Regions from separate parts of the Klebsiella terrigena genome, predicted to be linked through region 1. Evidence: predicted binding sites of a transcription regulator. Region 1 holds the regulator's gene; the other holds the start of a gene.

Evidence for each region. The regulator PhoB, encoded in region 1, activates phosphate uptake and scavenging genes when phosphate is short. The targets are predictions, from matches to a motif close to CTGTCATAAAACTGNCNNAT.
Region 2: serA (phosphoglycerate dehydrogenase) is a predicted target of PhoB. The motif match lies at 3,837-3,856, and genes of this name have one in related genera.

What each region holds. Positions count from the first base shown of each region.
Region 1 is NZ_CP050508.1:4,463,656-4,469,136, reverse strand. Features, by position in the region: gene sbcC (exonuclease subunit SbcC) at 1-1,672, opposite strand, end outside; gene sbcD (exonuclease subunit SbcD) at 1,669-2,871, opposite strand; gene phoB (phosphate response regulator transcription factor PhoB) at 3,053-3,742, shown strand; gene phoR (phosphate regulon sensor histidine kinase PhoR) at 3,764-5,059, shown strand; gene brnQ (branched-chain amino acid transporter carrier protein BrnQ) at 5,469-5,481, shown strand, end outside.
Region 2 is NZ_CP050508.1:834,671-840,151, reverse strand. Features, by position in the region: gene HCK03_RS04090 (YecA/YgfB family protein) at 1-323, opposite strand, end outside; gene zapA (cell division protein ZapA) at 490-819, shown strand; RNA gene ssrS (6S RNA) at 861-1,044, shown strand; gene HCK03_RS04075 (5-formyltetrahydrofolate cyclo-ligase) at 1,168-1,767, shown strand; gene HCK03_RS04070 (DUF2238 domain-containing protein) at 1,769-2,380, opposite strand; gene serA (phosphoglycerate dehydrogenase) at 2,418-3,650, opposite strand; gene rpiA (ribose-5-phosphate isomerase RpiA) at 3,920-4,579, opposite strand; gene argP (DNA-binding transcriptional regulator ArgP) at 4,747-5,481, shown strand, end outside.

The DNA.
Region 1 (5,481 bases):
TCAACAGCGCATCCAGCTCGCCGCGCAGCTGGGCGCCTTCTTCTGCCAGCTGTTTAACCTCGCGATCGAGGGCCTCGCGGCGGGCCTGATTCACGCCGGGCGTCAGCGCCCGATATTCGGCGACGGCCGGGTGTTCGCAGGAGCCGCAGAGCGGGCAAGGTGCGCCGGGCTGCAGGCGCGCGCGATCTTCTTTCAGGCCGGCAATCCGCGCTTCCAGCTCGCAAATGGCTTTCACATCGCTGAACTGCTGATTTTTCTCTTTATAAGCCTGGCGCCGCTGGGTGAGCGTCGTTTCCAGCTTCTCCTGCTCCTCGCGGCCGGCCTGCTCCGTCGCCTGCAGCTGGCTGAGGCGCTGGCGCAGGGGCAGCAGACGGCTGTGCAGGGTTGCCAGCTGCTGACGCTGCGGGCGGGCGGCGGCGTGGCGGGCGAGGTCGTCGCGTACCTGGTCGGCATCCAGCGCCAGCGTCGCCGGCGGCAGTTCGCCGAGCCGACGGCGGGTCTCCGCCAGCCGCTGCTCCAGCCCGGCCTGCTGCTGCGCGTCGCGCGCCTGCTGCTGGAACGCCGCCCGCCAGCCTGCCAGGGCATTGCCCCACTGGCGATAGCGGTCGTTGGCCTTCAGCCATTCGGCGAGCGATTGCTGGGTCTGCTGCAGCTGGCTCGTTTGCTGCTGCGCCGCGAGACGAATGCCCGCCCGCAGCCGCAGCCGATCGTGTAAGCGAGTATTTACTTCCTCCACCTGGCGGCGGGTCTGCGCCAGCGCCTCGGCCTGCTCCTGCTGTCGGGTCCACAGCGGACGCAGCTGGTCGGCAGGCTGCGCCTGCTGCAGCGCCGCCAGCTGCGGCTGGGCCTGCTCCAGCGCCTGCTGCGCTTCTCGCAGTTGCGTCTGGGTCTGGCTCTCGTCGCGGATGAGCTCCTGCTGGCGCAGCAGCCATTGCAGCGTATTTTGCTCACGCGCCTGCTCGGCGAGGCACTGCTGTTCTTCAGCAGTAAGTACTTGCAAACTTTGCTGCAGCGCCTGCTGCTGCTCGTCGCTTAGCAGCAGAACGCCGGAGGCCTGGGCCTGCAGCTTTTCCAGCTCGCTGCGGGCGAGCTTGTGCTTTTCAAACACCTGGGCGGAGATCTGCCCGTAGATTTCGGTGCCGGTGAGCTCCTCCAGCAGCTCCGCGCGCTCTTTGGGTTTGGCGTTTAGAAAGGCGGCGAACTGGCCCTGGGAGAGGAGCATCGAGCGGGTAAAGCGGCCGTAATCGAGGCCGGTGAGCGAGGCGGTCATCTCCAGCTTGTCTTTGACTTTGTCGGCAAGAATTTGCCCATCGTCGCAGCGGGCCAGCTCGACGCGGGGCGCCTGCAGGTTGCCGTCGGGCTGGTTGCGCGCGCGGTTCTGGCTCCAGAAGGCGCGGTAGGCGGTGCCTTTGACCTCAAACTCAACTTCAGCCAGGCATTCGGCGGTATTGCGGGTCATCAGATCGTTTTGCGATTGCGACACGCTGCTCAGGCGCGGCGTTTCGTGGTACAGCGCGAGGCAGATAGCGTCCAGCAGCGTCGTTTTTCCGGCCCCCGTCGGCCCGACGATCGCGAACAGCCCGTTGCTGGCGAAGGGTTCGGCGGTGAAATCAATTTTCCACTCGCCTTTCAGCGAGTTAAGGTTTTTCAGACGCAGGCTCAGAATTTTCACAGGTGCTCCTCACCGTTCAGGCTGTGCAGCGTTTCGTTGAACAGCTGCTCGAGGCGCTGCTGCTGCGGCTCTTCGAGATTCTCCAGCGCCAGGCGACGGGCAAAAACCTCCTCAACCCGCAGCTCGCTGAGGGTTTCCCGCCGCTCGCCGGCCAGAATGCGCTCGCGCTGGGCGCGGCTGCGGCGCACCAGCAGCACTTCCACCGGCAGCGCTTCGCAGCGGGCCTGGATCTGGCGCTGAATATCGTGCAGATATTCATCGCTGGTGATTTCAATATCCAGCCAGGCGGCGGGCAGTTCCGCGCTGTCCTGCCATCGGTCAAGCTGTTCGCTGATGCTGGCGAAATCGCCCTTTAGCACCGCCAGCGGCTGAACTATCGGCACCGTCAGCGGGCTAACGTCCGTCAGTCGTCCGTCGGTAAAGGTCACCAGATTGACGCTTTTACTTTTCCCGGTCTCATCAAAGCTCAGGGAGATTGGCGAGCCGCTGTAGCGTATATGCTCGCAGCCGCCGACGATCTGCGCCCGGTGGATATGGCCCAGCGCGATATAGTCGACGGGAGGAAAACGGCTGGCCGGGAAGGCATCGAGGGTGCCGATGTAGATTTCGCGCACCGCGTCGCTTTTGCTGGCGCCGACGGTGGTCAGGTGGCCGCTGGCGATAATCGGCAGCGGCCGGTCGCCGCGCAGGTCGCAGGCCTGCCGGTACTGCTGCTGATAGTAGTCGCTGATGGCGGTGAGCAGCAGCTGCTGCTTTTCACCGCTGGAGTGTCCGGCCTGGCTGGTGACCAGCTCGCGCGGGCGCAGGAAGGGGACCGGGCAGAATATCGCCCCCGGCGAGCCGTCGCGCAGCGGCAGAACGAAGGGGGCATGGCCGGCGTTCGCCACGACCGTGGTTTTTAAAAAGGCCAGGATGTCGCGCGATTCATTCAGCGTGGCAACCGAATCATGGTTGCCCGCCAGCACCACCAGCCGACAGCCGGTTTGCTGGAGCTGAACCACGAAGTGGTTATAGAGCTCGCGGGCGTAGCTCGGCGGCGAGCCGGTATCAAAGATATCGCCGGCGACAATAATGGCATCGACCTCGTGAGCCTGCGCGCTGGCCAGCAGCCAGTCGAGAAAGGCCGCATGCTCAGCGGCGCGGCTTTTGCTGTAAAAGTTTTGCCCGAGATGCCAGTCAGAGGTGTGAATGATGCGCATAAATATTCCGTTGCCTAAGAGCGTTGCCGCCATTATACCATCGACGCAGGGGGAGTTAAGTGCGTGTCATAATTCAAAATCCTCGATCGTCAGGCGACCATTTTTTTCATAAATCTGTCACAAAACTGACGCATAATGGCGCCGCACTCTATACTGATGGCTAAAAAATACAGGGTAAATAATGGCGAGAAGAATTCTGGTCGTTGAAGATGAAGCTCCAATCCGCGAAATGGTCTGCTTTGTTCTGGAACAAAACGGCTTTCAGCCCGTCGAGGCGGAAGATTTTGACAGCGCGGTGAACCAGCTCAATGAACCCTGGCCCGATCTGATTCTCCTTGACTGGATGCTGCCGGGTGGTTCGGGCCTGCAGTTTATTAAGCAGCTTAAGCGTGAGGCGATGACCCGCGATATTCCGGTGGTGATGCTGACCGCTCGCGGTGAAGAGGAAGATCGCGTTCGCGGCCTCGAGACCGGCGCCGACGATTACATCACCAAGCCTTTCTCGCCGAAAGAGCTGGTGGCGCGAATCAAAGCCGTGATGCGGCGCATTTCCCCGATGGCGGTGGAAGAGGTGATTGAAATGCAGGGGCTGAGCCTCGATCCCTCCTCCCATCGCGTGATGACCGGCGAAAACCCGCTGGACATGGGACCGACCGAGTTTAAGTTATTACACTTCTTTATGACCCATCCGGAACGCGTATACAGCCGCGAGCAGCTGCTGAATCACGTCTGGGGAACCAACGTGTATGTAGAAGACCGAACGGTAGACGTGCATATTCGCCGTCTGCGTAAAGCGCTGGAACACAGTGGCCATGACCGGATGGTACAAACGGTTCGCGGCACGGGATATCGTTTCTCCGCCCGTTTCTGAATGTCGACAGGAGTGTGAACCGTGCTGGAACGGCTGTCATGGAAAAGGCTGGCGCTTGAGCTTTTCTTATCTTGTATCCCGGCCCTGATTCTCGGGGCGCTATTTGGTCATTTGCCGTGGTTCTTACTGGCGGCGGTGACCGGACTTCTTATCTGGCATTTCTGGAATTTATTACGTCTTTCGTGGTGGCTGTGGGTGGACCGCAGCATGACGCCACCGCCGGGGAGCGGCAGCTGGGAACCTCTGCTGTACGGCCTCCACCAGATGCAGATGCGTAATAAAAAACGCCGACGCGAGCTGGGCAGCCTGATCAAACGCTTTCGCAGCGGGGCGGAATCGCTGCCCGACGCGGTGGTGCTGACCACTGAGGAGGGGGCGATCTTCTGGTGTAACGGCCTGGCACAGCAGATCCTCAATCTGCGCTGGCCGGACGACAGCGGACAAAATATCCTTAACCTCCTGCGCTATCCTGAATTTGCCAACTACCTCAAAAGCAAAGATTTCAGCAAACCGCTTAATCTGATCCTTAATAACGCCCGTCATCTGGAAATCCGCGTGATGCCCTACAGCGATAAGCAGATGCTGATGGTGGCGCGCGACGTGACGCAGATGCACCAGCTTGAAGGCGCCAGGCGCAACTTTTTCGCCAACGTTAGCCACGAGCTGCGCACGCCGCTAACGGTGCTGCAGGGGTATCTGGAGATGATGCAGGAGCAGGTGCTGGAAGGGATGACGCGGGAAAAGGCCCTGCATACCATGCGCGAGCAAACTCAGCGTATGGAGGGATTGGTTAAACAGCTGCTGACCCTGTCGCGTATTGAAGCGGCCCCGGTTCTGGCGATGAACGACAAAATTGACGTGCCGATGATGCTGCGGGTTGTCGAGCGTGAGGCGCAAACGCTCAGCCAGAAAAAGCATACCCTGCACTTTGTGGTCGATGAGTCGCTGCAGGTGCTCGGTAACGATGAGCAGCTGCGCAGCGCGATCTCGAATCTGGTGTATAACGCGGTCAACCATACGCCGGAGGGAACGGAAATTACCGTCAGCTGGCAGAAAGCGCCGCACGGCGCGCTGTTTAGCGTTGAGGATAACGGCCCGGGGATCGCGCCCGAGCATATTCCGCGGCTGACCGAGCGCTTCTATCGCGTGGATAAAGCGCGCTCGCGGCAAACCGGGGGCAGCGGCCTGGGGCTGGCTATCGTTAAGCATGCGGTCAACCATCACGACAGCCGGCTGGATATTGAGAGCACGCCCGGTAAAGGAACGCGGTTTAGCTTCCTGCTGCCGGAACGTTTAATTGCCAAAAAAAGCGACTAGGCCCCGCGCTGTCAACATAACTTGTCAATGACCAGCTCCGGCTGGTCATTTTCGTTTGCAGTCAATTTTCAGCTGCGTAATTAACGAACGTCTGCTGCTTTTTTGTTCGCATGATTAGCCACATGTTTTCCTTCATTATGGTTAATAACGCTGGTTGAAATTGTAGACTTAGCATAATCATCTGCTTTTACGATCCCGCCTTGCTTTAAAACGTTATAAGCGTTTAAATTGCGCCCCATGCAGTCGTAGACAGACTGCTTTTGCGTGGTATTTCAAAAAACAATTCTTTCCCACGCCGCTTCGGGAGCATATCTCGCTGAGTTTCCGGCAATAGCCGCTGTATCATCCCTAAGGGAAGGCACGGTATTTTTCCGTTTAACACCACCACATCCACAGGCAGTATGAATTTATGACCCATCAGT
Region 2 (5,481 bases), 2.0 Mb from region 1:
CAACCGGCCAGCGCATCGGCGCGTTCAAACACGGTCACGTTCTCCCCTTCCGGCAGATAGAGCTGGAACAGAAAGCCATCGTCTTCCAGTGAGTCGCTGGTCGCGGAATGCATGTTGCGCAGAGACTGCGCCAGCTCGTGGCCGAATGCGAGACCTTCGTTCGTCAGGTCGTGCACCAGCGGCTGCCAGCTGCTGTCTTTATTACCGCCGCACAGGATCCCGCTGATCAAACCGTGCATTTCGGCCGGGGTTAAGCCCACGCCCTGTTGGTTCAGTAACTGGTCTACGGCGTTGTAACCAGGCATTTCGTTCTGTATAGACATGCGCATTCGTCATCGTTGGGAGGAATATTCATGATATGCTACCACTTTGGACCCTGGTGAACCAGAATAGGGCTTGTACCTTCGCATCAGGGTAGCTATAGTGTCGCCCCTTCGTAGCCCCGGGTATGGGCGTGAAGGCCGCGCAGTCAATCAGCAGGAAGGTGGCATGTCTGCACAACCCGTCGATCTCCAAATTTTTGGCCGTTCACTTCGCGTGAATTGCCCGCCTGAACAAAGGGATGCCTTGAGTCAGGCAGCTGATGACCTGAATCAGCGGTTGCAAGATTTAAAAGAACGCACTAGAGTCACAAATACTGAGCAGTTGGTCTTCATCGCCGCGTTGAACATCAGCTATGAGTTAACTCAGGAAAAAGCGAAAACCCGCGACTACGCCTCCAGTATGGAACAGCGTATTCGGATGCTTCAGCAGACCATCGAACAAGCGTTGCTTGAGCAAGGTCGCATAAGCGAAAGAACCGGGCCAAAGTTTGAATAACACTTTGCAATTAACTGTGTTAGAGTAATCGCAAGAACAAAATTTCTCTGAGATGTTTGCAAGCGGGCCAGTCCCCTGAGCCGATATTTCATACCACAAGAATGTGGCGCTCCACGGTTGGTGAGCATGCTCGGTTCGTCCGAGAAGCCTTAAAACTGTGACGACGCATTCACCTTGAACCAAGGGTTCAAGGGTTACAGCCTGCGGCGGCATCTCGGAGATTCCCTTCTTTAGCGCTTCATTCGCACCACTTCACATTCAGCATTACACCTACTCTGTATTACACTACGCCTACATGCATAACCGGCTCACGTCGTGACGTGATAATGCCAGATCAGGCGATCTTTCATGACCCAAATTTCTGATACCCGCTCAACCCGACAGCAGATTCGCCAGCACATCCGCCAGCTTCGACGCACGCTGACGCCTGAACAGCAGGCCAGTTTTGCCGCGCTGGGTGCGAACCGCATGATGGCCTATCCGCCGGTGACCCTCGCGCGAACCGTGGCGCTGTTTCTTTCCTTCGACGGCGAGTTGGATACCCGACCGCTGATTGAGCAGCTGTGGCGGGCGGGAAAACGCGTCTATCTCCCCGTGCTCCACCCTTTCAGTCCGGGAAACCTGCTGTTTTTACACTACCATCCGCAAAGCGAACTGGTGATAAACCGCCTGAAAATCCACGAGCCAAAGCTCGACGTGCGCGACGTGCTGCCGCTGTCGCAGCTGGATGTGCTGATTACGCCGCTGGTGGCCTTTGATGCGCTCGGCCAGCGTCTGGGAATGGGTGGGGGATTTTACGACAGGACGCTGCAAAACTGGCGCCAGTATCCTCTGCAGCCCGTCGGCTATGCCCACGATTGCCAGCAGGTTGACGTACTGCCGACGGAGCAGTGGGATATCCCGCTGCCCGCGGTGATCACGCCCTCAAAGCTGTGGCAGTGGGCGTAGGTTATTGGTAGCCGAGCGTCTTCAGCTGCCGGTTATGCCGGCCGCTTAGCAGGAAGAGAGTCGCCAGCGATCCCAGCAGCGCACAGAACATATCCGACTGGGTGTCCCACGGGTCGCCCTGGGTGCCGAGAAAATCGTCCGCCCCCTGCCCCATCGCCAGCGCCGCCCACCATTCAATCAGCTCGTAGGTCGCGCTGATGGCCAGCGCGATGCAGCACACCAAAAATGACAGCATCTTGCGCCCGCGGACGTAGCCGCCGCGAATAAGGATTTCCCGCGCCGCCAGCGCCGGCACCAGCCCCTGAAAAAAGTGGCCGAGCTTATCGTACGGATTGCGGCTTAGGTTAAGCCACGCCTGCACGTCAAAACCAATCGGCACTTTGGCGTAGGTATACATCCCGCCGACCATCAGAATGATGGCGTGAAAGAAGATAAGCGTGTACAGGAGCGGGGTGAGCGGATAGCGCGAACGCGTTGCCAGCAGCAGCGGAACGATGATAATGACCGGCGTCACTTCCATCAGCCACGTCAGGCGGTCGTGAGTTCCCCATCCCGTCCATGCAAGGATCAGCAGCAGGAGGAGAACGCCGGTATTCAGTAGTGATTTATGCATAGGTTAAAGGGATCCCCGCAGGGATCCTCGATATGAATCAGAACAACAGACGCGCGCGGATAGTGCCCGGGATCGCCTTCATCGCCAGCAGTGCCTGCTGCGCCACATCCTCTTCGGCTTCAATATCGATAACCACATAGCCCATCTGCGGGGTGGTTTGTAGATACTGCGCCGCGATGTTGATGCTCTGAGCGGCAAAGATCTGGTTGATGGCGGTCAGTACGCCAGGACGGTTTTCGTGGATATGCAGCAGACGGCGACCGCCGTGCAGCGGCAGCGACACTTCCGGGAAGTTTACCGCGGAAAGGGTTGAGCCGTTGTCGGAGTACTTCGCCAGCTTGCCCGCCACTTCCAGACCGATATTTTCCTGCGCTTCCTGGGTAGAACCCCCGATATGCGGCGTCAGGATCACGTTGTCGAACTCGCACAGCGGCGAGGTGAACGGATCGCTGTTGGTGGCCGGTTCGGTCGGGAAGACGTCAATGGCCGCGCCCGCCAGGTGCTTGCTCGCCAGCGCATCGCAGAGGGCCGGGATATCGACCACAGTGCCGCGAGAGGCGTTGATCAGCAGCGCACCAGGCTTCATCAGCGCCAGCTCTTCCGCACCCATCATATTTTTGGTGGAGGCATTTTCCGGCACGTGCAGGCTCACCACGTCGCTCATGTTCAGCAGGTCGGAGAGATGCTGCACCTGAGTGGCGTTACCAAGCGTAAGTTTACTTTCAATATCATAGAAATAGACGTGCATCCCCAGCGATTCGGCCAGAATGCCCAGCTGCGTACCGATATGGCCGTAGCCGATAATACCGAGCTTTTTGCCGCGCGCTTCAAAGCTGCCAACCGCCAGTTTGTTCCACACGCCGCGGTGCGCTTTGGCGTTAGCTTCAGGGACGCCGCGCAGCATCAGCAGCAGCTCACCAATGACCAGTTCGGCAACGGAGCGGGTGTTAGAAAACGGGGCGTTAAAGACGGGGATACCGCGTTTGGCTGCCGCGTTCAAATCGACCTGGTTAGTACCGATACAGAAGCAGCCAACGGCGACCAGCTTTTCTGCAGCAGCGAAAATCTCTTCCGTCAGGTGAGTACGGGAGCGCAGGCCAATGAAATGGGCATCACGGATCGATGCTTTCAGCGCTTCGCTATCGAGCGCGCCTTTGTGAAATTCAATGTTGGTATAGCCTGCAGCGCGGAGGTTATCCACCGCCTTTTGATGCACACCTTCAACCAGCAGAAACTTAATCTTGTCTTTTTCCAGTGATACCTTAGCCATTTCCCCGTCCTGTTTTTGTCTTATCTGATGTCGTGTGGAACGACACTTCATCCCAGCAACATATCAAAAAAAACTATCGCAGCAATATGAACGTTTGCGTCGACGTCCTGAAGAAATATCACACAGAGGGAAATAGCAGGACAAAAAACCAGAAAGGGAAAGAAAGGTAGATTGTTACTCAGGCTAGTTGCATAAATGTGACAGAAGTCACCAAATTCAGCCTGGAGAAAAAATATTTGCGAGGGAGCGATTCGCTCCCTCCGAACGGATTATTTTACGATGGTTTTAACACCATCGGCGGTGCCGATCAGCGCGACATCGGCGCCACGGTTGGCGAACAGACCCACCGTCACGACGCCAGGAATACCGTTAATGGCATTTTCCAGCGCGATAGCGTCGAGGATCTCGAGGCCGAAAACATCGAGAATGACGTTACCGTTGTCGGTAATCACGCCCTGACGGTACTCCGGGCGGCCACCCAGCTTCACCAGCTCACGCGCCACGGCGCTACGAGCCATAGGAATAACTTCTACCGGCAGCGGGAATTTGCCGAGGATATCGACCTGCTTTGAGGCGTCGGCGATGCAGATAAACTTGTCCGCGACCGAGGCGATAATCTTCTCGCGGGTCAGCGCCGCGCCGCCGCCTTTAATCATCTGCATATGGCCGTTGATCTCATCCGCACCGTCTACGTAAATACCTAAACGGTCGACGCTATTGAGATCGAAAACCGGAATGCCCAGGCCCTTCAGCTTTTCGGTGGAGGCATCGGAGCTGGAAACCGCACCCTCAATCTGCCCTTTCATTGTGCCCAGTGCATCAATAAAATGCGCGGCCGTGGAGCCGGTGCCGACACCCACGATGGTGCCCGGCTGAACATACTGCAATGCCGCCCAGCCTACTGCTTTCTTCAGTTCATCTTGCGTCATGATTATGGTCCGAGATGTGAATACCTGAGGCGCATTATAGAACATCAGGGGTGTTATTGTCCCTGCGACGGGGATCACACAACTGAGCAGACTATTTTCGTCTTCATCAAAAAGAAATTTATGTCATAGTGCAAGTTAATGAAAAGTTATGGGGGTACGCCAGAGCAATGAAACGACCGGACTACAGAACACTACAAGCGCTGGACGCGGTGATAAGAGAACGTGGGTTTGAGCGCGCCGCGCAGAAGCTATGCATTACACAGTCCGCCGTCTCTCAGCGTATTAAACAGCTGGAAAACATGTTCGGCCAGCCGCTGCTGGTGCGTACCGTACCGCCGCGTCCTACCGAGCAGGGGCAGAAGCTGCTGGCCCTGCTGCGCCAGGTTGAGCTGCTGGAAGAGGAGTGGCTGGGCGATGAGCAAACCGGCTCGACGCCGCTGCTGCTGTCGCTGGCGGTGAACGCCGACAGCCTGGCGACCTGGCTGCTGCCGGCGCTCTCCAGCGTGCTTTCCGACTCCCCTATTCGCCTGAATCTGCAGGTGGAAGACGAAACCCGCACCCAGGAGCGCCTGCGCCGCGGTGAGGTGGTCGGGGCGGTCAGTATCCAGCCGCAGGCGCTGCCAAGCTGCCTGGTCGATCAGCTCGGGGCGCTGGACTACCTGTTTGTCGCCTCGAAAGAGTTTGCGCAACGCTATTTTCCCAACGGCGTAACCCGCTCGGCGCTGCTCAAAGCGCCGGTAGTCGCTTTCGATCATCTCGACGACATGCATCAGGCTTTTTTGCAGCAGAACTTCGATTTGCCGCCGGGCAGCGTGCCTTGCCATATCGTTAACTCATCGGAAGCCTTTGTGCAGCTCGCCCGTCAGGGCACCACCTGCTGTATGATCCCGCATCTGCAGATC